DNA from 2 places in the Paenibacillus sp. BR1-192 genome. Region 1 is predicted to be linked to the other one. Evidence: a T-box and tRNA genes for the amino acid it is inferred to sense, from the RefSeq annotation. Region 1 holds a T-box; the other holds one or more tRNA genes.
What was found. A T-box is a leader RNA that pairs with one kind of tRNA and senses whether it is charged. The one in region 1 lies ahead of P0X86_RS08055 (arginine--tRNA ligase), so its partner is inferred to be a tRNA-Arg.
Positions count from the first base shown of each region.

Region 2: it encodes a tRNA-Arg, which carries the amino acid that the T-box ahead of P0X86_RS08055 (arginine--tRNA ligase) is inferred to sense. The anticodon was not compared.

Region 1 is NZ_CP120718.1:1,891,718-1,901,494, forward strand. It holds gene P0X86_RS08045 (GNAT family N-acetyltransferase) at 1-146, shown strand, start outside; gene P0X86_RS08050 (hypothetical protein) at 207-647, shown strand; gene P0X86_RS08055 (arginine--tRNA ligase) at 732-2,594, opposite strand; T-box leader at 2,654-2,878, opposite strand; gene P0X86_RS08060 (class I SAM-dependent methyltransferase) at 2,936-3,700, opposite strand; gene P0X86_RS08065 (EamA family transporter) at 3,845-4,273, opposite strand; gene P0X86_RS08070 (GNAT family N-acetyltransferase) at 4,406-4,849, shown strand; gene P0X86_RS08075 (DEAD/DEAH box helicase) at 5,002-6,675, shown strand; gene P0X86_RS08080 (P-loop NTPase family protein) at 6,669-7,802, shown strand; gene P0X86_RS08085 (IS110 family RNA-guided transposase) at 8,347-9,525, opposite strand.
Region 2 is NZ_CP120718.1:123,256-143,128, reverse strand. It holds gene eno (phosphopyruvate hydratase) at 1-942, opposite strand, end outside; gene gpmI (2,3-bisphosphoglycerate-independent phosphoglycerate mutase) at 992-2,536, opposite strand; gene tpiA (triose-phosphate isomerase) at 2,537-3,289, opposite strand; gene P0X86_RS00710 (phosphoglycerate kinase) at 3,369-4,550, opposite strand; gene gap (type I glyceraldehyde-3-phosphate dehydrogenase) at 4,746-5,750, opposite strand; gene P0X86_RS00700 (sugar-binding transcriptional regulator) at 5,851-6,894, opposite strand; tRNA gene P0X86_RS00695 (tRNA-Arg) at 7,152-7,226, shown strand; gene clpP (ATP-dependent Clp endopeptidase proteolytic subunit ClpP) at 7,389-7,985, shown strand; gene P0X86_RS00685 (PdaC/SigV domain-containing protein) at 8,470-9,543, opposite strand; gene P0X86_RS00680 (hypothetical protein) at 9,683-9,937, opposite strand; gene P0X86_RS00675 (ABC transporter substrate-binding protein) at 10,172-11,224, opposite strand; gene P0X86_RS00670 (ABC transporter permease) at 11,290-12,096, opposite strand; gene P0X86_RS00665 (ABC transporter permease) at 12,097-12,945, opposite strand; gene P0X86_RS00660 (ABC transporter ATP-binding protein) at 12,942-13,913, opposite strand; gene P0X86_RS00655 (SIMPL domain-containing protein) at 14,320-15,081, opposite strand; gene P0X86_RS00650 (amino acid ABC transporter substrate-binding protein/permease) at 15,354-16,793, shown strand; gene P0X86_RS00645 (amino acid ABC transporter ATP-binding protein) at 16,786-17,514, shown strand; gene P0X86_RS00640 (sensor histidine kinase) at 18,908-19,873, opposite strand, start outside.

The sequences.
Region 1 (9,777 bases):
ATCGTTTCTCGCGCCTGGAAACAGGCGAACCGCAGAAGGAATCCGTTCATTTTTACAAGAAGCTGGGGTATGCCCAGATTGAACCGTTTGGCGAATACATCGGGTGCGAATATAGTTTATGTTTTGAGAAGAGTCTGACATCCTAGCCATTTGGTCTTATAATAGAAGAAAAATATTTTACGAACCCTATCGAGGAGGCATCGAGCATGCAGCTTACTAAAATATCACAGAATACCGCCATTCTATTGGAGCATGCCAGAAAATCGGGGCTGACTTCTTCCGATCTGCTGGAGGCTGTGCGCTCAGGAGACGCAGAGAGATTCCAGATCGCCAATAACGGTCATTTTCACTATGAGGAATTATTCTCTTACGCAAAAGAGCATGGGGAAGATTTGGAGAAAGCCGTTAGCGAGGGGTACCAAATTACGTTTAATACCCGGAACGGGTTGAAGATCTGGCTGGAGGAAGCCTTCCGCATCAGCTCGGAATCCGATTTCAGCGTGGGCGAGGGCATCATTGAAGGATTGAAGCTCCAGAAGGAGCAGTTGGCTCGCTTGAAGGAAGCGCTGGCTGTCAACTGGACCCTGCAGGAAGAGCCGGCGTCAGACGGCGTTCAGGTCAGATTGACCGTCAGAGGATTGCAATAAAATAAGATAGCCACCGTACTTGATCAACATAATAGTACGGTGGCTTTTTTATTAGGCATGATCCGCTCATTCATCAGAGTGAATTTACATCCGGCTCGGAGTAGGCAAACCCAGCACCTCCAGCGCTTCGCCAAGGGTGTTTTTGAATAAGGAAGTGAGCCATACGCGGAATTGGAGCACTTCCTCCTTCGCCTTCAGAATCGGGCATGCCGAGTAAAAATTGTTGAACAGGGAGCACAGCTCATAGGTGAAGTTGCAGATGGCACTAGGAGATAGATCCCGTCCGGCGGCATATAAGGTATCATGCCAGGTGCTGATATGCCGCAGCAGCGCATGTTCCGCTCTTTCCATGGCAGGGAACCGGGCAGGCACAGACGGCGTAACCTCGGCTTCTTGAGCCTTATTAAGCACGCTGAGTGCACGCGCGTAGGAATAGAGCAAATACACCCCCGTATTCCCCGATATTTCAGTGGCCTGCTTCAGATCGAACACCACCTCGGTTTGCAGTGCAAAGCGAAGCAGGTAGTAACGGATGGAGGCGGTTGCGATCGCATGGCTGGACAAACCGTTTTTATCGGATCGGGTGTCCTCGATGACCTTGGCTACTTGATGAATAAGCTCGGTGATTTTGATTCCGATTCCCTGACGTCCGGACATCGCATAGGATGCCTTACCGTCGGAAGTATCGATGCCGAGATCCGCTGCAGCGGAAGGGCTTAACGAGACGACGCCGTAACTGACATGGCGCAGCTTCTCAGCCTCTTGTTGGAAGCCCAGGCCTTCCAAAGCCTGCTTCACCATCGCCTGCGGGTACTGCTGCCTGTAATCAATGACGTTGATGACCATGTCCGCTTTGCCGTAAGAACGCTCCTCGCCGTGCGAGCTCGTGGTCCAAACCTCGTCGGTGAATTTTTTATATACAAAATCATTGGAAAGCACGCCGTATTTCCACAAGTGGTAGGCGATGTCCTTGGCGGTGTAAGTCAGGATGCCATTGGAGCGCACCAGCACTTTATCGATGCTGTGGTCCGACTCCGCCTCGTCTCCGGCTTCGGTTCCTGATTGCTTGAGCACCCAGCAGCCTGCAAGTTTACCCTCGGTTTCCTGATGGAAAAGCGGGGTATTCTTCAACAGCTCGAACGCGGACGCCCAGAATCCCTCCCTAACAATGCTGCTCTCCCATACAAGCAGATCGTATTCGATGCCGAACTGCTTCATCTCCTCAAGATGCTCCTTAACGATTCGCTCGGCAACAAGCAGTCCGATCCAGGAAAGGTTCTGATTGCCCTCTTCCAATGCGTGCAGAACCTCGGTCCGATGCTGAACCAGCCCCGGCTCCCTTTCGTAGGCTTTATTGGTGCTTGAATACACGTCCCAGCAGTAATCGCCGAACCGGGCATGCTCCTTCGTCAGCGGCGTGTGGAGCAAGCCGACCACCGTATCCGCCAGCTGATTGCCCAGGTCGTCGATATAATTATGCACCTCGACCTCATAACCCAGCTTCCTCATCAATCTCACGAGCGTATCTCCGATACAGGAATTTCGAAGATGCCCGATATGGGCGGACTTATTCGGGTTGATGGACGTGTGCTCAATGACGATCTTTTCGTTAGCTGCCGGGGGGAGTTCAAAATGGTGGCTCGCCCAATACTCCCAATCGATGCGCAGATTCATAAAGCCCGGAGCGACAATCTCAGTCGAGCGGACGAGCTGTTTGTAGGATGCGTCCTGCTCGAGCTCGGCTTGGATCAGCTCGGCGATTTGCAGGGGAGCCTTGCGGAGCACCTTCGCAAGCTGCATCGCAACGTTGGTTGCGTAATCCCCATGCTCCATGCTGGCAGGCTGCTCGATCCGGATCGGAGTGGACTCCGGCAGTTTGGTGCCGTAAGCTTCGCAGACCTGGTTCACGGCTTGTTGAAGGCTCGAAATAATCTTATGACTTAACACGGTAAATCCCCCTTTAAAAAAATAAAACGACTCAGAAAATCAAAAAAGCCCTCATCTCCAAAAGAGACGAGGACTTGTGCTCGCGGTACCACTCTTGTTGTTAAACCCCGCAAGGGTCTAACCACCTTCATACGATAACGGCGTAAGCCGGGGCTCCCTACAGCATGGTGCTTCGGAAGGCCATCTCCTGGGTCCGCTTCACGGCCGACTTTGTACCGGTTTCCACCCTCCCGGCTCGCTTGGACTAAAGTCAGTGCAGTTACTCTCCCAATCAACGAAAATAATATTCTCAAGTTTTTTCATATTATAACCATTCTATTTAGAAAAGCAACCCCCAATGGCTAAATCTTTTCTGCAAATACTCGCAGGCGCCGGTAATCCGCGTAGAAAGCATCCTCTTGCCATAGCGTCGATTGAGCAGCTAGGCTGATGCGAGCGATCGCTTCGTCCTTCGATTCAGCCGAGAATCCGGCAAAAAAGCAATCGCCAAAATGCAGCAGCCAATGCTTTATGCCGTCCTTGCCTTCGGATAATCGCGTGGGACGGTCGAAATGATGGGCGAGATGCACGCGGAACCCTTGGGCTTCAAGCAGGCTGGCATACTGCCCAAGACTAGGAAAATACCACGGATTCCGGGCGTCCGCATCGATTCCGTAATGATCGGCGAACACGGTTTTCAAGGCTTGGTAGATGCCGTCTATATTCCCTTTGCCTCCGAACTCGGCAACGAATCGGCCGCCGGGCTTAAGGGCTCCACGTACGGAGCGTACCACGCCTTCAGCATCCTTCATCCAGTGCAGGGCCGCGTTTGAGAAGACGGCATCGTATGGCGTTTCGGTTTCGAAGTTCTCGCCATCCCCGGTCAGAAACGGAAGTCCAGGATATTTGCTTTTGGCCCGCTCAATCATCTCGCTGGAATAATCCATGCCGGTTACATGTGCGCCCGATTTGGATATTTCATGAGTCAAGTCGCCGGTTCCGCAGCCCAGATCGAGAATCCGTTCTCCGGGTTGAGGCGCCAGCAGCTCTGCAGCTCCTTTTCCATAAGCAGATACAAACGATAGCTGTCGATCGTAATCGTAAGGTTTCCATACTTGCTCTGACATAACAACACCCCTCCACGCATGATTTATCCTCATTGTGACATGATCGGCTTATAATTAGAAATATATAAATTCGATAACGCTGATAGGTTTAACTAATAAGAGGGGGAACAAAAAGCCGCTTTGTCAGCGGTTTTATGCAGAGGACTATTTAACGGCAACAAGAAGCGCGCCAACGGCAATGAGTGCAACGCCGGCTGCGTTAATCCAGGAGATTTTCTCACCCAGAAACACAAAGGCCAGGATCACGGCAATAACCACGCTCAATTTATCGATAGGGCCTACCTGCGATACTTTGCCGTATTTTAACGCCAGAAAATAAAACAGCCAGGACAACGCGCCCGCGATGCCGCTGAGCACAATAAAGCTGAGTGCCTTTTTCTGAACCAGAATTTCTCCGAGCTCCGAGAATTTCCCCTGAACCGCTACGACCCCCAGCAGAAACAGGGCCATAATGACGGAGCGAATGGCCGTTGCCGAATTGGCATCGATGTTCTGCAGGCCTATTTTTCCGAAAATGGCCACAAGTGCCGCCGTGACTGCCGACAGCAATGCGTATACAAGCCATAATGGCATGCGTACCTCTCCTTTTCGACAAGATAAAGTCTCTGATTAATGTACCGGATTCCTTTATAATAGTATAGAGCAATTTGAAGGATCTCATGAATGTTCAAAGTATTGAACGACTTGGAAAGGGCTGGATGAAAAATGACACATCATATCGCGGCTTATACAGAAGCTTACCATGATCAGCTGGTGGAATTATGGCTTCGTGCCGTATCCCAAACGCACGATTTTCTGACGGAGGAAGATATCCGGTTCTATTATGGCATGATGCAAAGCGGGGCACTGAGGTCCGTGGAGATATGGATGTGCTTGAATACGGAACAGGAAGCGATTGGATTTATCGGACTGGACGGCTCCAAAATCGAGATGCTGTTTGTGGATCCCCTGCACCACGGCCAAGGGACGGGAACGAAATTGATCCGGCATGCCGAACGGCTGAAGGGGCCCGGACTTCAAGTGGATGTGAATGAACAGAACCCCAAGGCCCACGCTTTTTATAAAAAATACGGATTCGTGCAGATCGGCCGTTCGGAGCTCGACGGTTCCGGAAAGCCGTTTCCGCTTATTCATATGCAGCTGCGGTAATGTCATGGATCGGCCCAGCCGAGTCCACGATAATCGCGAGTATAATATTTTCAAAAAAGCAGCCTATCTTTGGGTGAAAGAACAAACATCGATAGACGGTATGTTTTAACCTATCCAATGAAAAAGGGAGTGCAGCTAAACTGGAGGAGTCAATGAAGTTTTTTCCGAGCAACCTGTCGTTCCGCTATCCTTGGCGCTCCTATCAGAAGCGCGTGCTCCACGGGCTTGACCATCATCTGAAGAATCGCCAATTGCATCTGGTGGCGCCGCCCGGTTCGGGGAAGACCGTTCTTGGATTGGAGGTCATGCTTCGGATTAATCGGCCGACGATTATATTGGCTCCCACCATCACCATTAAACAGCAATGGGCAAGCCGTCTGGTGGAGCTGTTTCTTGACGAAGATGTCCAGCCGGAGTGGGTCTCGACCTCGCTCAAGCGACCGGCATTGGTAACGATTACGACCTACCAAGCCCTACACAGCCTGATTAGTGCAGCAGGGCAGCCGACTTCTGCGAAGAAGAAGGTCATCGCGGGGATGGTGCAAGCGGACCAAACCGGTGATGAGAATCAGGAGTTTTCGGATACGGGCATGGAAGACGCTGAGGCTGAACCGGCCGGGAGGGACGCTGACCGCGAGGACGATATCACGGACGGCACCGAGGCTCAAGAAGCTCTGGATCTGTTGAAGCAGCAGGGATATCATACGCTTATTTTTGACGAGGCGCATCATCTTCGAATGTCTTGGTGGCAAAGCGCCATGCAGCTGTGCGAAATGCTGGACGAGCCGACCAAGATTGCGCTTACGGCCACTCCGCCATACGATGTCAATCCGAGGGAATGGCAGCGGTATATCGAGCTTTGCGGCCCTATCGACGAGGAGATCAGCGTGCCCGAGCTGGTTCGCCATGGGGAGTTGTGTCCCCATCAGGATTATATCAGCCTGACAAGGCCAACTCATGAAGAGGCCGCTAAACTGCGGGAATTTCGAATGCAGGCACAACAGGTCAAAGACGAGTTGGTCCGAGATGAGTTTTTGGCGGATTTGATCGTCCATCACCCCTGGATAACACGGTCCGAGGCGTACATGGAGGACATTTTGTCCTCCCCGGGGTATTACTCCAGCATGGTGCTCTATCTGCGAGCGGCCAATCGGCCGATCTGGAAGGAGGCTGTGAAGCTGCTCGGCATGGAAGAGAAGGAAGCGCCCGACTTTACGGAGGAGTGGCTGGAGGAGCTCCTTGGCGGCATGCTGTATAAAGACGCCCATATTGATCGCGAGCTGCCGGAGTTAAAGGCGTTGCAGAAGAGGCTCAGCCGGTTGGGGATGATTGAACGGCGGAAGGTGTATATCAGATCGACGCCTGCGATTGATAAAATGCTGGTCCAGAGCGTCTCGAAATTGCACAGCATCGGCCGCATTCTTGAATTCGAGCGCTCCATGCTGGGGGAGAGCATGCGGATGGTGATCTTGACCGATTATATCCGCAAGGAGGACCTGCCGAAGGATGCGGACGACGAGAAGCCGCTGAATCGGCTCGGCGTTGTTCCGATTTTTGAGCTGATCCGAAGGCAGCTAGCGGAGAAAAGCGGCTCACGGGGCGATCGCGAGTTGCCCATCGGTATTTTGACAGGCTCCTTTGTGGTGCTCCCGGTGACGGCTATGCCTTTGGCCAGGACTTGCGCCGATCGACGGGGCCTCCGCTTGTCGGAACGTCACCTTGCCCATGACGGCCGTTATGTAACGATGGATGTTCGCGATGCAAATCGCTCGGCTATCGTGGCTATTATAACGGAGGTGTTTTCAGAGGGGGCATTCAGGTGCTGATCGGTACGGCGGCTCTCCTGGGCGAGGGATGGGATGCTCCCGGGATCAATTCCTTGATCATGGCATCGTATGTAGGCTCGTTCATGCTGTCCAACCAGATGCGGGGACGGGCGATTCGGGCCCAACGCGGGAACCCGGATAAGACCGGAGCGATCTGGCATCTGGCATGCGTCGATACCGCCCAAATCGATGGGGGCGAGGATTTGAGCTCGCTTGCGCGCAGATTTCGATCTCTCGTCGGTCTATCGATCTCGCATCAAACCATAGAGTCGGGCATGGAGCGCATGGGACTTGATCTTCGGAAAAGCCAAACCGCAGAAAGCATCAGCGCCTATAACCGCGACACATGGGAGCGGGCGAGGCAGCGGCATCTCTTGAAGGAGCGATGGAATTCGGCGATTGCCCTTCACAGCTCCATGACGGAGGAACTGACGGTGGATCGGGAGCGTATTCCTAAGCCTTTGATTTTCTCGCATACGGTAAAGGCCGTGCTTGCTTTTGCCGTTGGTTTGGGGCTGGGCGCCTTCATGGAGACCTTAACGTCGCCGGTTTTGCTTCAATCGGACGCGCCGGCTTGGTTCAGCCTGCTATTCTCGGCCGCCATTGCCTTGATCGTATCCAGTCCTTGGATATTTAAAGCCGTCAAAATGGTAATGCGTCATCAATCGCTGGAGCGGAGCATTCGAGAAGTGGCTCTCGTCGTGTATACGGCGCTATACGATATGGGGCTGGTCGAAACCGAGCCAAGCCTTCACCGGTTGAGGGCGGTGGAGGAAGGAGGAGCCGTCGTGTGTTGGCTAAAAGACGGAACCACCCAGGAGAAGACGCTTTTCCTGAATTCGCTGCAGCAGGTGCTGGACCCGATCGAGAACCCGCGTTATCTTTTGTACCGCGAATCGCGGGGCCGGTTTGCGACCAGGCGGGATTACCATGCCGTACCGGAGGAAATCGGACGTCGAAAAGAGCATGCGGAACGCTTTGCCCGGCTGTGGCGCAAGCATATCGGTCCGGCCGAGCTGGTCTACACCCGTACGCCGGAAGGCAGAAAAATGCTCCTGACCGCGCGAACGCGGGCTTTGTCCTCCATGTTCGTGAAGAAATCGGAGCGGGTTAGTGCTTGGAGGTAGAGGATCCGGAGTGTTCGCGGAATGTGGAGGGAGTCATGGGATGGGGGGTGATGCACCGTGCTGCGCTGCCTTAACGGACCCAGGGGCCGTTAATTGAGGGAAAAACCCTCATACAGGTATGGTAGCGGACCAGAAGTCCGTTATTTATGAAAAATGAGGGTAATTTGACTGTGAATTAGCTAAATAACGGCTGTGGTGTCCGCTAATTTCTAAATCGGGCCGTTTTTGATGAAATAACGAACCTACGGTCCGCAAAAGTCGTGTAAGGGTGTATGTCGTATTGGAATCGGCCATGATGTTCATATGTAGAATGTCGATAGTGCATCAGAAGGGATACGGCCCTTGGGGCCGATTGGGAATTGGTTCTACAGAAGCATAGGCTCCAACAAACTCAAGTATGGGTTCATCACCCTTCTGGAATACAAAAAAACCAGCTAATACTTGTCAAGCATTATAACTTGGTTAAATAATAGAATACTGATATACTTTTCTAAACAGCACAAATAACCTTCAGTGGCGTGAAGGTTATGGGAAAATATGGTTTTTAGGCTTTGTAGGGTTCGCTTTTACTTAGGATGGCATAAATGTGATGGAGAAGCTTGTTGGCGCAAGCGATCACGACCACCTTGTAGGGCTTGCCCTCTTTTCTTTTTTTGTCGTAGTAATCACTGATCCTGCGGTTTGCACGTCTGCGAATCCCGCACTGTACGGCAAGATAGAGTGCTCGCCGTAGTCTTTTTGAGCCTCGTTTCGTGATCCGGTTGCTTGTAGCCGTGAATTTTCCTGAGCTGTAAATCCCCGGATCTAATCCTGCGTAGGCTACAAGTTGCTTCGCATCCTTGAACTGGCTTGCATCGCCCAGCTCTGCCACGATGGCTGCCGCAAGTTTGTTCCCTACACCCGGGATACTTTTGACCAATTCCACTTCAGGCAACTCCCCAGCCAGTTCTTCCATCTGCTTTTCCAAATGATTTAACTGTTTATCGAATTCCAACAGCAGGGAGACCATGCTAGTCAACGCTATGCTCTGGGATCGACTCCTCTCTTGTGTTTTCCAGCCCAACACGAGTTCTTTCAACCGTTTTGTTTTCTCCGTAATCCATCCTTTGGAGTGGGATTTACCTACACATTCAAGGATCAGATCCCCCACATCTTCGACCTTGTTCTCCAAACATCGCTCTAGCACTTTTAATGATGTGGTCGCATACAGATTATGAAATAATCCGATGAAGTCCGGAAACACCTGCTCAAGCAAAGCTCTGCTGTTTAACTTGGCCTGTACGTACATCGCGGTTACAAACTCATGTTGCCTCGTTAAGTGTTGAAGCTCGGTGTAGGTTTCCTCCCACTCTCGATGCGCTTTAACGTCCCCTCGGTAGTACATCTCAGCCAAATGCCATGCATCTGCTGCATCTGTTTTCACCTTGCGAAGTTGCGTACCTTTCGATCGTTTCGCTTGCAGAGGGTTAACGATGTAATGAGTCCATCCACTACGTTTAAGATACCCTACCAGACTTCGATGGTAATGTCCGGTCGCCTCAAGGACAACAACGGGCTCGACGCCACTTTTATGTTTGAGTGTTCCTAACAGTTCCCCTAGCCGTTCAAAACCTTCCGGCCCATGATGAAGCTTCTCCATCCTCCCGAAGGGTTTTTCGCGACCGATAAAGGCCTGGATAACGCTAACCCCTTTGGCCACGTCTATTCCTACTACTGGCTGCATAATAACCTCCTTGATTCGATACCGGCATTCCCACATGGTCTCCAACCCCATAGCTTCGCTTGTGATGCGAGGTCTAAAGCCTCTACCAGCTCAAACATAGTCGTTGGACGGTAGTGAGAGAACCGTTTTTTTGACGGGATCTGCGTCCCTAAGCCACCTTCGTTCTCCCGGCTACCACCATCGTATAATGCCTACAAAAATAGGCCAACCAGAAATCTGGTTGACCTAATAATACGAAAGCTACCGATGGTA
Region 2 (19,873 bases), 1.8 Mb from region 1:
CAGGTCGTCACCCACGAGTTGAATTTTGTTGCCCAATTTCTCGGTGAGCAATTTCCAACCTTCCCAATCGTCCTCGGAGCATCCGTCTTCGATGGTTACGATCGGGTATTTGTCTACCCAAGAAGCGAGCAGGTCAACGAATTCTGCCGGCGTGAAGGATTTGCCTTCGCCTTCCAGAACATACTTGCCATCTTTGAAGAACTCGGTGGAAGCAACGTCCATACCCAGCAATACATCTTCGCCTGGCTTGTAGCCGGCTTTTTCGATCGCTTCGATGATGGAAGACAGTGCATCTTCGTTGGACGTGAAGTTAGGAGCGAAGCCGCCTTCGTCACCAACCGCCGTGTTCAGGCCTTTGCCCTTCAGAACGGATTTCAGGTTGTGGAAGATTTCAGCGCCCATGCGAAGAGCTTCTTTGAAGCTAGGTGCGCCAACAGGCAATACCATGAATTCTTGTACGTCAACGTTGTTGTCCGCGTGAGCGCCACCGTTCACGATGTTCATCATAGGTACTGGAAGTTGTTTGGCGTTGAATCCGCCAAGGTATACATACAGCGGAAGATCCAAAGCATCAGCAGCAGCGCGAGCTACAGCCATGGATACGGCCAAGATGGCGTTCGCACCCAATTTGCCTTTGTTTGGCGTACCGTCCAAAGCGATCATCAGCTTGTCGATGCCGAGCTGGTCCAGAGCGTCCATGCCGATCACTTCAGGAGCGATGATTTCGTTCACGTTCTCAACGGCTTTCAGAACGCCTTTGCCCAGGTAACGGGATTTGTCGTCGTCGCGAAGCTCAACCGCTTCGTGAACGCCAGTGGAAGCACCGGATGGAACGATAGCGCGACCGATTGCACCGGATTCCAGGTATACTTCAACCTCTACGGTTGGATTGCCGCGGGAGTCAAGGACTTCGCGTGCATATACATCAGAAATAATAGTCATGTGTATAGTCTCCTTTGAAATGTTATGTTTATGTTCCATTATGAACTACTTATTTACGTGCTGCAATCATGGAGGTTCCCGTCATCTCGTCAGGCTTCGGCAGCCCCATCAGATCAAGAATCGTTGGCGCGATGTCGGCCAGAATACCGCCTTCACGCAGCGTTACGTTCTCATCCGTTACGATGAACGGAACCGGGTTCGTGGTATGCGCGGTGAATGGACGGCCATTCTCATCGAATACCATGTCCGCATTTCCGTGGTCAGCCGTAATGATAACCACGCCGCCTTTGGCAAGAACGGCATTCACCACTTTGCCAACGCACTCGTCGGTGGTTTCTACCGCTTTAACGGTAGGCTCCAGCATACCGGAGTGACCTACCATGTCCGGGTTCGCGAAGTTCAAGATGATCGCGTCATGCTTATCCGCTTCGATTTCTCTCACGCAAGCATCCGCCACCTCATAGGCGCTCATCTCCGGCTTCAGATCGTACGTCGCCACTTTCGGCGAGTTGATCAATACGCGCGTTTCGCCTGGAAGCTCAACATCGCGTCCGCCGCTGAAGAAGAACGTCACGTGCGGGTACTTCTCCGTTTCCGCAATGCGAAGCTGCTTCTTGTTGTGCTGAACCAACACTTCGCCCAGCGTGTTGTCCAGATCCTTCGGCTTGTAGGCGACGAAGCCTTCCACCGTCTCGCTGAACAGCGTCAAGCAGACAAAATGCAAGCTTTGCGGGAACTTCGGTCCGCGATCGAAACCACGGAAATCTTTGTTCGTGAACACTTGGGACAGCTGGATCGCACGGTCAGGGCGGTAGTTCAGGAAGATGACGGAATCTCCGCTCTCCACCAGACTTACCGGTTCTCCCGCGCCATTTACCATGACGGTCGGCTCTACGAATTCATCATAAACCGATTTCTCGTAGGATTCGGTGATGGCTTTCAGCGGATCCGTATATTTAGGGCCTTCGCCGTACACCATCGCACGGTAAGCCTTCTCGACGCGGTCCCAACGCTTGTCGCGGTCCATTGCGTAGTAACGACCGGAAAGCGTAGCGATTTGGCCAACGCCCACTTCCTCAATCTTCGCAATCAGATCCTTAACGAACTGCTTGCCGCTGTCCGGTGCCACGTCGCGTCCATCCATGAAACCATGGATGTATACGTCATGGAAATCTTCCTTCTTGCAAAGATCCAGCATCGCAAACATGTGCTCAATGTGACTGTGAACGCCACCGTCGGATACCAGCCCGTACAGATGCAGCTTCTTGTTGTTGTTCTTGGCAGCGCGAACGGCTTCCACCAGCGTTTCGTTCTCGAAGAATTCTCCTTCGCGAATCGACTTCGTGATGCGGGTCAAATCCTGATACACGATCCGGCCTGCGCCGATGTTCAAGTGACCCACTTCGGAGTTCCCCATTTGACCTTCCGGCAAGCCTACGGCTTCGCCGCAAGCGGTCAACGTGGTGTTCGGATATTGCTTCAAATACCGGTCGTAGTTAGGCTTGTTCGCTTGAGCGACCGCATTGCCCACCTCGGTGTTGCGAAGCCCGAAACCGTCCATGATGATCAGAGCTACGGGTTTTGGAGCAGACATTTACTTCGCCCCCTCAACGAGTGCGATGTAGGAAGCAGGTTGTAGACTTGCACCACCAACGAGCGCGCCGTCGATGTCGCTTTGTCCCATATACTCCGCTACATTTTCAGGCTTCACGCTGCCGCCGTATTGAATGCGGACTTGGTCTGCAACGGTTTCGCCGTACAGACCTTTAACGAGTTCGCGAATATAGGCGATGACTTCGTTCGCATCCTCTGCCGTGGAGGATTTGCCCGTTCCGATTGCCCAGATTGGCTCGTAAGCAATAACGACATGAACCGCTTGATCAGCAGGAACACCTGCGAACGCTGCTTCCGTTTGTACTTTGCACACGTCTTTGGTTTGGCCGGCTTCGCGTTCTTCCAGCTTCTCGCCAACGCATACGATCGGAAGAAGACCATGACGGAATGCCGCATGTACCTTCTTGTTCACGATCTCATCGGTTTCAGCAAAATACTGGCGGCGCTCGGAATGTCCAATAATGACGTAGTCCACGCCCAGGTCTTTCAGCATCAAGCCGCTGATTTCACCCGTAAAGGCGCCATTGTCTTCGAAATGAAGATTTTGTGCACCGATTTTGATGTTCGTGCCCTTTGCCGCTTCAACCAATGCAGGAAGATTGGTAAACGGCGCGCAGATCACGCTTTCCACGCCTTCTACTTCCGCTTTGCCCTTCACATCTTCAATAAATGAAGTTGCTTCCGGAACAGTTTTGAACATTTTCCAGTTACCAGCTATGATAGGTGTTCTCACACGATTCACTCCTTTATTCCCCCGAAGATTCTCCAGGGTCCAAACTTCATCCACTTGCTATCCAATGCAGTTCCTCATTCTATTTATCGTTCAGTGCCACAACACCAGGAAGTGCTTTGCCTTCCATGAACTCAAGAGATGCGCCGCCGCCTGTCGAGATGTGATCCATCTTGTCGGCAAGGCCGAATTTCTCCGCTGCTGCAGCCGAGTCGCCGCCGCCGATAATCGTGTAAGCTTCCGTTTCCGCACAGGCCTGTGCCACTTCACGAGTACCGTTGCTGAACGGAGCGATTTCGAATACACCCATAGGACCGTTCCACACGACAAGTTTGGAGTTCTTGATCACTTCTGCATACTTGGCACGAGTCTTAGGACCGATGTCAACGCCTTCCCAATCGGCTGGGATGCCGTCGATATCAACGACCTTGGTATTGGCGTCTGCGCTGAATTCGTCCGTAACGACGATATCTTCCGGCAGGTAGAAGTTTTTGCCCAGCTCTTTGGCTTTTTCGATGAAACCGAGTGCCACATCAAGCTTCTCTTTATCAAGCAGAGATTGACCGATTTCATGGCCTTGAGCTTTGAAGAACGTGTAAGCAAGTCCACCGCCGATGATGACATTGTCAGCAAGCGTAAGCAGGTTGTCGATCACGTCGATTTTGTCCTTAACCTTCGATCCACCGATGATGGCGGTAAAAGGACGGTCCGGATTCGAAAGGGCTTTGCCGAGAACGGACAGCTCTTTCTCCATCAACAATCCCGATACGGCCGGAAGATGATGAGCAATCCCCTCTGTCGAAGCGTGCGCGCGGTGAGCAGCACCAAACGCGTCGTTCACGAACAGATCGGCCAGCTCAGCGAATTGCTTCGCAAGTTCCGGATCATTCTTCTCTTCACCAGGGTAAAAACGAACATTTTCAAGTACGAGCACATCGCCGTTTTGCAGCTTCTCGACTTGAGCTTTAACGGCTTCTCCTACCGCTTCATCCGCTTTGGCTACCGGTTTGCCGAGCAGTTCCGACAGACGCTGACTCGCCGGAGTCAGGCGCAAAGATTCTACGACCTCTCCTTTGGGACGACCCATGTGGCTGGCCAGGATGACTTTCGCTCCTTGCTCCACCAGATACTTAATCGTCGGCAAAGTCTCGCGAATACGAGTGTCGTCTGTAATTTTACCATCTTCGAGCGGTACATTGAAATCGACGCGGACAAACACCCGTTTGCCGCTTACTTCTACATCACGTACACTTTTCTTGTTCATCTCCACGTTCCTCCTAAGAAAACTATTCTCCTCACCGACAGCATGCAGTTGCTCTCGTATCTCTCTCTATCGTCTAACCAGCGCCCGGATTCTTATCTATTCTTCCCAGTGCTCTGGCATGAAAACAAGGAAAAACCATGAACCAAAGAGGAGACCCGTGAACGGAACTCCTCTTCGATTGAATGGCTAGATCAATTACAGACCTTTGCTTGCGATGTAAGCAGCGAGGTCAACGACACGGTTGGAGTAGCCCCACTCGTTGTCATACCAAGAAACAACTTTCACCATGTTGTCGCCAACTACCATAGTGGAGAGCGAATCGATAGTGGAAGAAGCTGGATCGCCATTGTAGTCGCTGGATACAAGCGGCTCTTCGGAGTAGTTCAAGATGCCTTTCAGCGGGCCTTCAGCAGCTGCTTTCAGAGCTCCGTTTACATCTTCAAGGGTTACGTTTTGGGACAGCTCAACTACGAGGTCCGTTACGGAAACGTTCTTCGTAGGTACACGCATTGCCATACCGTTCAATTTGCCTTTCAATTGTGGCAGAACGAGGCTAACCGCTTTAGCAGCACCTGTTGTGGATGGAATGATGTTTTCGGCAGCTGCACGAGCACGACGCAGGTCTTTGTGCGGAAGATCAAGCACTTGCTGGTCATTCGTGTAGGAGTGAACCGTAGTCATCATGCCTTTAACGATACCGAACTTCTCGTCAAGAACTTTAGCAAAAGGAGCCAAGCAGTTTGTTGTACAAGAAGCGTTGGAGATTACAGTATGGTTAGCTGCATCGTATTTGTCTTCGTTAACGCCCATAACGATGGTGATATCTTCGTCAGTAGCTGGAGCGGAGATGATAACTTTCTTAGCGCCGCCTTTCAAGTGAGCGGAAGCTTTGTCTTTCGCTGTGAAAATACCAGTGGATTCTACAACGATTTCAACGCCGTACTCAGCCCAAGGCAATGCTTCAGGGTTACGCTCAGCGAATACTTTCACTTCGCGGCCGTTTACAACGAGTGCGCCTTCTTTAGCTTCAACAGTTGCATTCAGTCTGCCGTGAGTGGTGTCATATTTCAAAAGGTGTGCCAGCGTTTTTACGTCCGTCAAATCGTTGATTGCCACGATTTCAACTTCGCTGTTGTTCAGCGCAGCGCGGAATACGTTACGTCCAATACGTCCAAAACCGTTAATACCTACTTTAACCATGAGTAGTTCCCTCCATATTTGTAAAATTTATATATTCAAGATTGGCCGTTAAGCCAATCAAGACAACAAAAAATGAAAAATCTGTTGTACGCCCGCGGACTCAGATGCCGGCGTCAATTTCCTTCTCGACTTCCAATGCTGCGGCTTCATCCGTAACGAGAATGTCCTCGTGTCCGAATTTCAGCACCGCGTGAATCGCTTTGCCCTTGCCTTGCCCTCCAGCAATGCCGATGATGGTCTCCGTCCGCATAATATCCTCAAGCCGGAGTCCAAGGGTAAGCATTTTGTGGACAACTTCGCCATCTTCACTGAAATAATAGCCGAAGGATTCCGCGATCGCGCCATCTGCCTGTAAGTTCCGGATAGAGCCTTCATCCAGCTTCCGCCGTCTGGCCATCTCCATGGCATCCCCGATGCCGTGAATAATGACGCGGCTGCGCCTGATCACATCCACGATCTCCTGGATGTGCTGATCCTGAACCAACGATTGATAAGCATCCTCGCTGAGCAGATCCGGAACATGAAGCAATCGGTACTCAGCCCCAACGCGCTTAGCCATTTTGGAAGCGATGGTGTTCGCTTGAATCTCCATGCTCTCCCCGAGGCCGCCACGCGCCGGCACAAACCAAGTGCTTGTCAACGGTTCGCCGCCAGGCAAAGAGGACATCTGCTCTGCCACTTCGGCGAGCGTGGAGCCGCCTGTTACGGCAATCGTATCTCCATCCTGGACAAAGTTAAGCAGCGTTCTTGCTCCGGCCCGGCCAAGCTCACGTTTGACTTCCGGAGATGACTCGCTGTCACCGGGAATAATGACCACTTTACGAAGCCCGTAAGCCTGACGAATCTTCTCTTCCAGTTCAACCAGTCCGAACAACTCATTCATGACCGGTTCCAACTCCTCCAGCAAGCATATCCCTGAGCCGCTGATCCGCATGCCGAGCGTTTCAATCTCGATCAGCCCTTGCGCTTTCAGAAGATCAGTCTCTGCTCTGAGAACACGCTCGGTCATCGATAACGATGAAGCCAGTGTTCTTCGGCCAACAATTCCGGACAACTTGATCTGATGAAGGATGGTATACCTTCGTTTAAGAGTGTCCATCAGATCCGGCAGAAGTTGCTCTTGTATTTCTAATAGGTTACGCATGCATTCCACTCCTGCAAACTTCGTCTCGGCTCTCCTACCTGGTCGTAAAATGTCCCAGTTAAACTTTTTAAGTCCCACCCTTATTCTAACCAATAATCATGCCGGTTGCAAGTGTCCGAAAGTATATTTCTCTACCCCAGGCATTCTTATACATTATGGCCAACTACCGGCTCGTCTATATAATAGGAACAAAGTTTTGTCCGCTATTGTATTTTTGAAATAGATGCGGTATAATCAACTTCGTTGCTGATTTTTGTGCGCCCGTGGTCCAATGGATATGACGTAGGCCTCCGGAGCCTGAGATCGAGGTTCGATTCCTCGCGGGCGCGCCATTATAACATTTATTCTCTATACTGATTACCCTATAGTGCCCATAACGGCTCTTTTTTTTACTCAATAGTTTGACTTTCTTTGACTTTTTGATTTAAATTGTTTATCATGTGGGTAATACGGTAACAGTATTTATATGAGGTACTTAAGAGGAGGTTTTCCACGTGAGTTTTATACCTATGGTCGTTGAACAAAGCAACCGCGGTGAGCGGGCGTACGACATCTATTCCAGATTGCTGAAAGACCGCATTATCTTCCTCGGCTCCGACGTAAATGACGTGGTCGCCAATTCCATCATTGCCCAAATGCTGTTCTTGTCGGCTGAGGATCCCGAGAAGGATATTCATCTTTACATCAACAGCCCTGGCGGTTCCATTACCGCAGGTATGGCGATATTCGATACGATGCAGTTCATCAAGCCGGACGTCTCGACGATCTGTGTCGGCATGGCTGCTTCCATGGGCGCATTCCTGCTTAACGCAGGCGCCAAAGGCAAACGCTACGGTCTCCCTAACAGCGAGATCATGATTCACCAGCCGCTCGGCGGCGCACAAGGTCAAGCCACGGATATTGAAATCCGTGCCCGCCGCATTCTCAAAATGCGCGACAAGCTGAACCGCATCCTGTCCGAACGCACCGGCCAACCGCTGGAGCGCATCGAGAAGGACACGGATCGCGACTACTTCATGACGGCTGACGAAGCCAAAGAGTATGGCCTGATCGATCAAGTACTGGAAAACACACCGCCGCAAGGTTTATAAAAGAAATGAAGTAAAGGGCAGGCGCCGTTATCCGGTGCCTGCCTTTTCTTATCCTCTGGATTCATCGAAAACTTCGAATACTAAATAGTGAGAGTATCCCCTTCGGTCGCTGTTGAAATCGGGAAACATGAATGATTAAATAAGGAGGTTTCCCGATTCCAAAGGCGAACGCGTTGCTCCTCCAAGGATACTCTCACTTCGGTACGATTTTTTCAATAAAACATAAAGACGGTAAGGCCATCCCCCTCCTAAAAGGCCTGTCTTAACTTGAGGGGAGGGGAAAAAGGGTACGCCTATGGTGAGATACACAAAAAATCCCCTTGATCATAGGGCGCAGGAGTATATGCTCCACGCTCAATTGATCAGGGGATTTATCGCAACGGGTTTCAGCACAGTGTTACATCAGGACAGCATCATGTATCTAAACAAGCTATAGTATGAAATTTAGTGATTACAGTTTACACAAACCGCCTATGATATACTCTTACTTCCACTCTTTCAGCTTCAGCTCAAACTCAGGAAATCCATAGGCATAGGCGGTGTATTCATAAAGCTGGAAGTACAGCACCGCCGCGTTATCCTTCACATAGAAGTCGGCATCGGCAGGCACTCCCTCAAAACCGCCGAGGTAACCTCCCTCTTTCTTCATCTTGCTCAGCACAAGGTTGTTCAGCTTCTGCTTGTTCTTGCCCTGCATGTTGATGAAATCGCCCAGCTTCATTTGCTTGCCGTCCTTCAAGGAGAACGTGAAGCTTTTACGGAAGGTCATGCCATGGGCACCGCCGGTGTACGAATAATCATACGCCGTAATGCTCAGGATGTCGTTCTGGTTGTAATGGACCACGAAGTCACCGCTGAATTCGTAAGGGAAACTGGATTCCGACGGCGGGAATTCCTCGGCGTTTCCTTCCGCGCCGGTGATTACGCCGGACGCATTTTCTTTCAACACTTTGTTGATTTCGGCTTGGACCTCCGCATTATCGAGTCCGCTGATTACAGGATAGTTCACAACAGCGTCTACGCCCTGAATATTCTTCTTGAGCGCAACCGATTTAATGGTAATGTCATTCAGCTTCTTCTGTGTCATGCTCAGTGTTTTCAAGGAAGGATTCCATTGTCCCTGAACGCCCATGTATTCGCTGATCGTTTTGAACGGCAGATACAGACGTCCATTGATGATCTGTCCGCCAGGCTCGCCGGCATACGAACCGTTCACCAGAATGCCGATTTCGCTTGCAGCATACACGGCGGCGCTCAGCTTGTTATAGCCGTTACCCAGTGTATACGTGCGTTTTTTGGAATCATATTTAAGAGGCATCCCCAGACCATCCCGCAAAGCTGTCGCTGGCACATAAGTTACCCCATGCAGCACTAGACCTTTTTGTGACAAGGTTTTGCCGTTCCATTTCAGTACAACTTCATTTTTCGACGTTTTTTGGCTGGCGGAAACGGGTGCCTTAGCGGCGCTTGCATCGATGACCTGTCCGCTCAAACCAAGACTACCAAGCAGGACACTAGTTGCAATTAATGATGCACATACACGAAATTTAGGATTCATATCAGAATTCCACCTTTGTTAAATTAAGTTTCCGTTAGTTGTTAATCTATTACCCTTAATCATTATAAGGAAAGCTTTCAATGTATTGGTAACAAAGTGAATGACAATTTTGACTCCATGCCATAGGACCTATACATTCTCATGATTCTTTCCGGACGAACGCCGCTGCGCTAAGAAACACACCGAACAAGAGAGCACTTGAACCGGCAAGCAGCAGTAGTTCACTGCCTTGGACAACGTAAGCAAGAAGAATCAAACCGATGCCAACGAGTGCACTGTGAATGCTCGTCAGCAGCAGATGCAGCGCGCTTTTCCTGAAAAAATTCAGAAAAAAAACAGCAGCGATGCCTGCAACAATCAAAGCAATAAACCCCATGCTCGTCAGATCACTCAAGCTGCTTCTTCCTTTCTGGGATACCCCATTTATAAAAAACGGGCCTAAACCGTATACAACCTCCTTATATATAACAACGAAAAGGATCCTGAAGTTGTGGTGGAATTCCTGAAAATCGGCCAATTCTTCCCACTTTGGGACTAATGTCTCATTCTGCTCTGCAAAAAAAAGAGCCCATCCCCTTTAGGGGACAGGCTTCCTTTATTACAAAAAGATGAAGAACTGAAGCTTATACTAACGGCCGCTCTTCAGTTCGGTCCATAAACGATCATAGACGGAGAGCGAGTCACCGACATTATCGAGCCACTCGGTACGGCCCAGCTCCTCTTCCGTCAGGTTGATCATCGTATTGGCGCGGTATTCCTCGCTATGGAATTCCATCGCTTTCGTGTTCGGATTGCTGTATCCGATAAATTCATAGTTTTTGGCGCTGACTTCAGGCTCCATCATGAAGTTGATGAATTTCTCGGCCAGCTCCTTATTCTTCGCGCCTTTTGGAATCGCGTAGTTGTCCGAGAATATGGTCGCTCCTTCTTCAGGCACCACATACGCTACATCCGGATTCTCCGCCGCGATGAACGCCGCGTCTCCGGACCAAACCGTGGCAATCCAGCCTTCCTCCTGAATCATCTTCTGCTTAATATTGTCCGTATCAAACGCAAGGACATTGGGCAGCAGTGTCTTCAGCTCATCGGATGCAGCCGTGATTTCCGCCTCATCCGTGCTGCTGTTGGATTTCCCTTGCTTTTTCAGCGCCATGCCGATCATTTCCCGGTTGTCGTCCAGAAGCAGGACTTTGCCCTTGTATTCCGGATTCCAGAGGTCTTCCCAGCTGTTGATTTCGTCCTTCACATACTTCTTGTTATATGCAATTCCCGTTACGCCGGACGTGTAAACGATCGAATATTTATTGCCCGGGTCATAAGACGGATCTTTGAAAGTATCCGTAATATTGACGAAGTTCGGGATATTATTCATGTCAAGCGGCTCAAGCAGCTCCGATTCAATCATCGTTTTGACCATATAATCGGACGGCTGAATGAGGTCATAACCGCTGCCGCCAGCCTTGATCTTAGCCAGCAGGTCTTCATTGTTCGCGTAGTTGTCGTAGGTTACCTTCACGTCGAACTTCTCCTCAAAGTCCTTCAGCACCTCGGGATCGAAGTTATCCGCCCAGCTGTAAATATGAAGCGTCTCCTTATCCGAGCCGCAGCCGGCCAGCAGTCCTACAGACAATACCGCAACCATGCCTGCCGTCAGCAGGCGGGTCCATCTTGATTTTTTCAATTCAATATCTCCTCTCTTTCCACTTGCATGTTTTAATTTTATTTCGAAAAAAGCGTTTCTATCGCTTAGATCGGTAATGTTTTGTGTTTCTTCTGCCCATTGCCGCGGTTAAGAATATATTGGGCTAACAGGATCAGCGTGATGCTGACCAGTATGAGCAGCGTACACAGCGCGTTGATCTCTGGCGAGATGCCGCGCTTCACCTGAGCGTATATATAGATCGGCAGCGTTGTTGAGCTTGGGCCGGCGACGAAAAAGCTGACCATAAAATCGTCCAGCGACAGCGTGAAAGCAATCAATGCGCCGGAGATAATGCCCGGTGCAATCTGCGGCAGCGTGACGTGCCGGAACGTTTGCCAAGGCGTGGCGCCCAAATCCTGGGCAGCCTCGTCCAGCTGTTTGCCCATCCCCGACAGTCGGGCCGTTACCACGACATAGACGTACGACAGGCTGAACGTAATATGGGCGATGATCACCGTTGCCTTGCCAAGCGGCATGTTCAGTTGACTGAACAGCACCAGCAGCGACAGCCCCATAATAATATCCGGGATGATGACCGGCAGATACAGCAGGCCATTCATGCCGCTGCGGCCTTTACGCCCCAAATTCCGAAGCGAGAGCGCCGCTGCAGTCCCGAGCAGGGTGGAAACGATCGTCGAGATGACGGCCACCGTCAAACTGTTCATCAGCGCTTCCATCACGTGCCGATTCTGGAATAGCGACACATACCAATCCATCGTAAAGCCTTCCCAATTGCCGCTAAGCCGCGTATCGTTAAAGGAATAGATGATAATCATGACGATGGGTACATAGATGAAAGCCATCATAAGGAAAGAGTGAACCCCGAGCAGCGGGTGATTCTTCTTTTTCACTTATCTCCCCTCCCCTACGCGTTGATGGCGGGCTTGCATCGCCCGGTTAAAGAGCAGGATCAGCACCAAGGACGTAATCACAAAAATAACCGATAACGCCGCTCCAAAGGGCCAGTTGCGCGCACCCAGGAACTGCTGCTGAATGATATTGCTGATCATGGAGGACTTGGCGCCCCCCAATATATCCGTGACGACAAACATCCCGGAAGTCGATACGTAGACCAGAACCGCACCCGTCATGATGCCGGACTTGCTCTGAGGCAAGGTAATATGCCGAAATGCCTTCCATCTGGAAGCGCCCAGATCGCTGGCCGCATCCAGCAGACGTTTGTCCATCTGCTCCAAGGCCACGTAAATCGGCAGCACCATGAACGGAATGAAGTTATACACCATCCCGAGCAGTACGGCGCCGTACGTATACAGCATCTGAATCGGCTCGTCGATCCATCCAACCCACATCAGCAGGCTGTTTACCACGCCTTGCGTCCGGAGCAGCAGAACCCACGCATAGGTTCGGATCAAAAAGTTGATCCAGAACGGAACCGTGATCAGAATCAATCCCCAGGTTTGGATACGCGGGGAAGCGTTGGCTATATAATAGGCCAAAGGATAGCTGACTAACAAGCAGATCACCGTAGTCAGCAGCGACAGTACCAAGGTATCCCAGTAGATGCCCAAATATAATGGATCAAAAAAAGTCTTGTATCCTTCCAGACTGAAGGAAAACACGACATTCCCGAGCGAATCCCGCGAGAGAAAGGAAATGCCGACCACGATCAGCATCGGAACGATTAGGAACAGGGATAACCACAGCAGCACCGGAGTCAACAGGAACCTTGATTTCCTCATGGCCCGATGATCACCTCATCCTTGGCGTTCCAGTTCACCCCAACCCGTTCGCCAACCTCCCACGGATGGTCATCCGAGATATCCAGGGCAATCGTGACCTTCATCGGCTCATCGTCCAATTGGACCAGCAGCTTATGAACGCTGCCGAGGTACTGCACATCCTCAATCACGCCGCTCTTCTTGGCACCCGATTCCCGCTGGGGAATGAGTTTCTCCGGCCGTACGGCAAAAAGCCCCTCAGGCGAGGAGAAGACGTTATTCTCCCCTACAAACGTGGCGGCAAACAGCGTTTGCGGTCTCGCATAGATCTCGCGCGGCGTGCCGATTTGCTCTACCCGTCCATGGTTCATGATGACGATCCGGTCGGATAGCATCATGGCTTCCTCTTGGTCGTGCGTTACATATACAAACGTGATTCCGAGCGTCCGCTGCAAATGCTTGAGCTCGGACTGCAGGTTCTTCCGCAGCTGCAAATCCAGTGCGCCGAGCGGTTCATCCAGCAGCAGCACCTTCGGCTTGTTGGCGATGGCGCGTGCAATGGCCACGCGCTGCTGCTGTCCGCCGGACAACTGGTGCGGGAAGCGTTCCCGCAAGGCGGTCAGCTGCGTCATCGCAACAGCCTCGTCCACGCGCTCCTTGATGAGCTGGCGCGGCATTTTTTTCATTTTCAGTCCAAAAGCGATATTGTCTTCTACGGTCATATGCGGAAACAGAGCATAGTGTTGGAATACCAAATTCAAATCCCGCTTGTTCGCAGGCATATCCGTCACATTCTGACCCGCCAGCCATACCTGTCCTTCGGTCGGCTGCTCGAATCCTGCTATCATTCGGAGAATCGTCGTTTTGCCGCAGCCGCTGGGGCCCAGCAAAGTCAGGAATTCCCCTTCTTTAATGGAGAGCGACAGCGGATGCACGACCGCTTGTCCCTGAAAATGCTTCTCGATCTGGACAAGTTCAATCACATGCATCAACCCCTTCTTCAAAATGTGACCTGTTCGTTTCCATGTGTACATCCTATTACCAGTATGCACAAAAACGTTCTCCACTAAGAAGAAACGGTCCTACTGCCTGTTATGCTCAGGTTGGCAGAATCCGTTTCTTAAGGGTGGAGGCGGTTAGAAGTCTCTACTAAGAAAAAAAAGCCATATCCATGGGTATGGCTTTAAACGTTAGATCAAAGTTCAGTTTTTCGCATATTCACTATACCTCGTTTTCCCCCTATACACAACACTTTTCTGTGTATTTCGACAGGGGAAGGGCCGGATATGGCACCGGATAATGGTATTTCATTTTTTAACAGACATGCGAAAAAACCGTTCGCCCGATAAAGACCGGAATGAACGGTTTTTTCGCATGCTGCGTCGATTAAAGCGACTACTTCAACTGGTATTGCACGTACAGCTGTGTCGTGATTTTGATCTCGCCCGGCTTCACGGATGTGTTTGCTCCAGCGTCCGCTGCCGTGGACTGAGCCTCCATCGCCATTTTTTCGAGGCCATAGATGGTATCTACGCCAACGGAACCTTCCACAATGTTCAGTACGATACCGAGTTGACGCTTGGACGCCTTCGCCATCGCTTGTGCCTTCAGGTCCGCGTTCGCCATCGCCTTATCAATCACTTGCGCTTCGAATGCATCGCGGTTCTCAACCGAGAAACGGGCGTTGCCGATGGAATTGGCGCCGGCATCGGATGCTGCATCGAGCAGGTCCCCGACTTTGCTCAGATCGCGAAGCGTAACTTCCAGGGAATGATAGGCGGTGTAATTTTTCACTTTACGTCCATTCTCATCGGAGTACGTATAGTTCGGTTGTACATAGAACTGCTCGGTTTTGATATCCTTGTCGTCGATCTTCCAGGTTTCTTTCAACAGCTTCGTAATCTTATCCATTTTCAGCGCATTGCTCTTCTGTGCGGATTTTGCGGTTTCCGCATATGATTCTGCCCCGATGGAAAGATAAACGATATCTGGCTTCACCGAGATCTCGCCTTTACCAAGTACGGTAAGAAGGTTTTGCTGTGCTGCCTCCGCCGCGTGCACCTCGGTTGCTCCGCTCAACCCGACCCAAGCCGTGCTGCCAGTCAGCAGTGCGCCTGCAATCATGATAGAACCTACTTGTTTGACCCATCTTTTCATCTTTGTCAGCCTCCTTCGATATTGGCATCGCTGCCATGCTTGCCTTACCCTTCTAACGTGAGGGCATTGGTAAATGTTGCATCCGAATCGGAGCGTTTTGATATTTTTCTTGTAATAAATTTTTTACGCCCAATTCATTGGTATTTCTAGGCATGATTGGCTATTTAGCCAAATAAGATACCGAATGAAGCCGGAAGCTGCTGTTTAACATGGAAGCCTTAATGGGTAACTAACTTACACGGTGTTAAGAACAGGAGGTCATTATGAAATCATTGCGTGTATTCTACGTGTTCATGTCACTGCTGCTCCTCACGGCCGTTGGCGTTCCCTATGGATCGGTAAGCGCGGCGGGAGAGCCAGCCTCCGGCAAAACCTATCAGATCGGAACGGACGTTACGTTCGCCCCGTTTGAATTCCAGGATGCGAGCGGCAAATTTGTCGGCATCGATATGGATCTGCTGGATGCGATCGCGAAAGACCAGAACTTCAAATACGAGATCAAGCCGCTCGGCTTCAATGCGGCGGTTCAGGCGCTGGAAGCCAATCAGGTGGACGGCGTCATCGCGGGCATGAGTATCACGGATGAACGGAAGCAGAAATTCGATTTTTCCGATCCCTATTTTGATTCGGGCGTTGTCATGGCCATCCGCCAGGACCAGGAATCCATCAAATCCTATGAGGATTTAAGGGGGAAAAAGGTTGCTGTCAAAACCGGTACGGAGGGTTACAGCTTCGCGGAATCCATATCCTCCAAGTACGGCTTCACCATCGTGCCTTTTGACGATTCGGCCCAAATGTATGACGATGTCAAAACCGGCAATTCCGTTGCCTGCTTTGACGATTTTCCCGTACTCGCTTATGGAGTGGAACAGAACAACGGTCTGAAGATCGTTACGGAGATGGAGCCCGGCGCCTCCTACGGATTCGCCGTCAGCAAGGGACGGAACCAGGAGCTTCTGCAGAAGTTCAACGCTGGTTTGGTGAATCTGAAAGCAAGTGGAGAGTACGATCGCATTAAGGAAAAATATATCGGGGAGAATGCCGTAAGCGCACCGAGTCAAAGCCGCTGGGGACTAATCGTGGAGTCGCTGCCTTCCCTGCTGAAGGGCCTTGGCAATACGCTGCTGCTGACCATCGTGTCGCTGTTTTTTGCGTTTTTCCTAGGGCTGATCTTCGGTTTCATGAAGGTCGGTCGCAATCGATGGCTCCGGGGCATCGCCACCGTATTCGTGGACATCTTCCGCGGCATTCCGCTGCTGGTGCTTGCCTTCTTCATCTACTTCGGCATTCCGCAGGCGTTCGGCTTCACGATGTCGCCGATCGTCGCAGCGGTCCTGACGCTGAGCTTGAATGCCGGCGCTTATGTCACGGAGATTATTCGCGGCGGCATTCAATCCATTGACCCCGGACAGCTGGAGGCGGCCCGCTCGCTCGGACTGCCATACCGCAAAGCCATGATGAAAATCATCATTCCGCAGGCGATCAAAGTCATGATTCCGACCTTTATTAACCAGCTGGTGATCACGCTGAAGGATACGTCCATCCTGTCGGTGATCGGTCTGGTCGAGCTGACCCAATCCGGGAAGATCATCATTGCGAGAACGTTCGCCTCGTTTGATATCTGGCTCGTGGTGGCCATCATGTATCTGGTCGTGATCACGATTCTGACGAAAATTTCGGACCGTCTGGAAAGGAAGGTGCGTCATGGATAAAATCCGCATAGAAGGACTGAAGAAGAGCTTTGGCACGAACGAGGTGCTGAAGGGAATCGATATGCAAGTCCAGGAAGGCGAGGTTGTCTGCGTGATCGGGCCATCGGGCTCGGGCAAAAGCACCTTTCTGCGCTGCATCAACCGGCTGGAGGAAATTTCGGCTGGCAGGGTCTTTGTCCATGATCAGGATATCAATGACCCTAAAACGAACATCAATAAGGCGCGCGAGAACATCGGCATGGTGTTCCAGCATTTTAATCTCTTTCCGCACTTCAACGTGCTGAAGAACATTACCTTCGCCCCGGTCGAGCTGGGCAAGCAAAACGCCGCCGAGGCACGTGCCACGGCGCTGAAGCTGCTGGACCGAGTAGGCCTCTCCGATAAGGCGGAGGCTTTCCCGAGCCAGCTGTCCGGCGGCCAGAAGCAGCGCGTGGCGATTGCCCGGGCTTTGGCGATGAATCCCGACATCATGCTGTTCGACGAGCCGACCTCGGCGCTGGACCCGGAGATGGTCGGCGAGGTGCTCGGCGTCATGAAGGACCTGGCGCGCGAGGGCATGACGATGATGATCGTTACGCATGAGATGGGGTTTGCCCGCGAGGTTGCGGACCGGGTCATCTTCATGGACGGCGGGTATATCGTAGAGGAAGGTCCGCCGGAAGAGGTGTTCGGCAGCCCGAAGCATGAGCGGACCATCAGCTTTCTGGAGAAGGTGCTGTAACGGTGCTGCTGAACCAGCTTCACCGATCTGTTACCGTGCGGCTGCATACACCGTGCCTACTACACCTGTGCGCACGGTGAGTGGCCTCGGGGTGTGCTTGGATGGTTGTCGACAGTTCAAAGCTGCAACCTATGGTCCGGCTGGCCCGTTAGAGTGAACCAACCGGTTATTGTACGGCTATGGAATGACATCAGCCTATAATCGTACGGTTATGGAATGGCATCTGCATATTATCGTACGGCTATGAGGCATCTGCATGATATCGTACGGCTATGGAATGACATCTGCCTATAATCGTACGGTTATGGTATGGCATCTGCATGATATCTCGTACGACTATGGTTGGCATCTGCTTGTTATCGTACGGCTATGGAATGATATCTGTATGTTATCGTGTGGCTATGGCATCTGCATCTTATCATTTAGAGCCCACTTCGATAGTTATACGATGGCTGCATGCTGCTTTAGAGCAGCTAACGGACCGAGAGGACCTTATTCGAGGGAAAATAGGGACTTTTCGAAAATTACCGGACCGAGGATCCGTTATTCCTTCAAAAAAGCGGCATTTGCCGATACAAATTCTTGAATAACGGATCTAGTGTCCGCTATTTCCAAATATGGCCATGATTTTGGCAAATAAGGTCTATGGTGTCCGATAAATCCCCAAGATTGCCAGGAAAAGCTTATATTGCTCTCGTATCATCCCTGTAATGCCTTGAATCACTTGTTGCTGGAGTTGCTGGGTTTCTTGAGTTGGTTGACTTACTTGTAATGTCTAAACTACTTGTATTACTGGTTTGGCTTATATCGCTTGTTTCTTATATTGCGTATAATGCTTGTATTGCTTGTACTGCTTGTACTGCTTGTATTGCTTGTACTGCTTGTATTGCGTGTACTCCTATGCTTGAATCACTTGCATTGCTTGGATCATTTGCATACTTACCTTTTTTTTGTATTGCTTGCATTGATTGCTTTTGGTAATGCTTGACTTCCTGTATTCCTATTAATGTTTGAATTGCTCATATGCTCATATGACTTGTATTGCTACTGCTTGTACGAACGTGCTGCTATCTGCTCGGTTTTAGCTAATCACATACTCTCCCCGTCAACGGAAAGCTTGTACATATCGCATCGCGTATAACTCCATAAGGAGTAAGGACGACAAGTCCTTACTCCTTATTTATGGCTATGACCCGCCCCCTACTAAAAGTGCCTGGAAGCCAGCCATGTTCCCACGCAGTGACCACCTTTGCTCAGAAAAGACAAAACACTCCGCCCCATGTGCCCTCCCCAGTTCCTGAAGGAGAGCCCGCAACCATCACCGATTTCTTGGGTGGTTATCCAGCTCCGGCTGCCTCAAACTTTATAACTCCAAACACCAAGCCGCACACGATCACTGCTTTGTATCGCCGGAACTCTTGTATGGCACCACCACGGTAAATGCCGATCCCTTCCCCGGCTCCGATTGGACCGTTATTCTCCCTTGGTGGATATCCACGATCCGCTTCACGATCGACAACCCAAGCCCGCTGCCGCCAGCCGCGCGATTACGCGATTTGTCCGCTTTGTAGAAGCGCTCGAAGATATGCAGCTGATCCGAGTCCGACATCCCGACCCCCGTATCGGTCATGGTAACCTCGGCTCCGTCTTCCCCTGCTTTCAGCACAATGGTGATCATGCCGTCCTCGGGCGTGAACTTGATGCTGTTGTGCAGCAAGTTGGTCCACACTTGACTCAGCAGATCCTCCGTCGCCTCAATCTCGACCTCGGCGAGATCCAGATCCACCTGAATCCGTTTCGCCAGCCACTGCGGCTCATGCGCCAACACGACGGCGCGCAGCTGCCCGTCGAGCCGGTAACGGGCCCTTTCGAAGGCAGGCTGATCGCCTTCCAGAGATGATAGCTTCAACAGATTGTCACTCAGCTGCGACAAACGGCGGCCCTCTCCCTCGATGATCTCCAGGTAACGGGCTCTCTTCTCCTCGGTGAGACGCGGATTTCGGAGCGCCCTTGCAAAACCCCGAATCGAAGTGAGCGGGGATTGGATTTCATGGGACACGTTGGAGATGAAATCCTGCCGCATCGTCTCCATGCGCCCCAGCTCGCCGGCCATGTCGTTAATGCCGGAAGCAATCATCCTGAACTCCCCGCGCCATTGGTGTTCATCCATCTTCACACTGAAATCCCCCTGGGAGATCCGGCGCATAGCATCCGTAATGGAATTCAGCATGGCCATTTGCCGGTGCTTGAAGAACATCCCCACGACCAGCATGCACAGGAAGAAAATGATGACGCCGACAAACAAGTCGATCAGCTGGACGGCATAATCCCATGGCGGCGTTCCCGTCCAGTTGTAAAG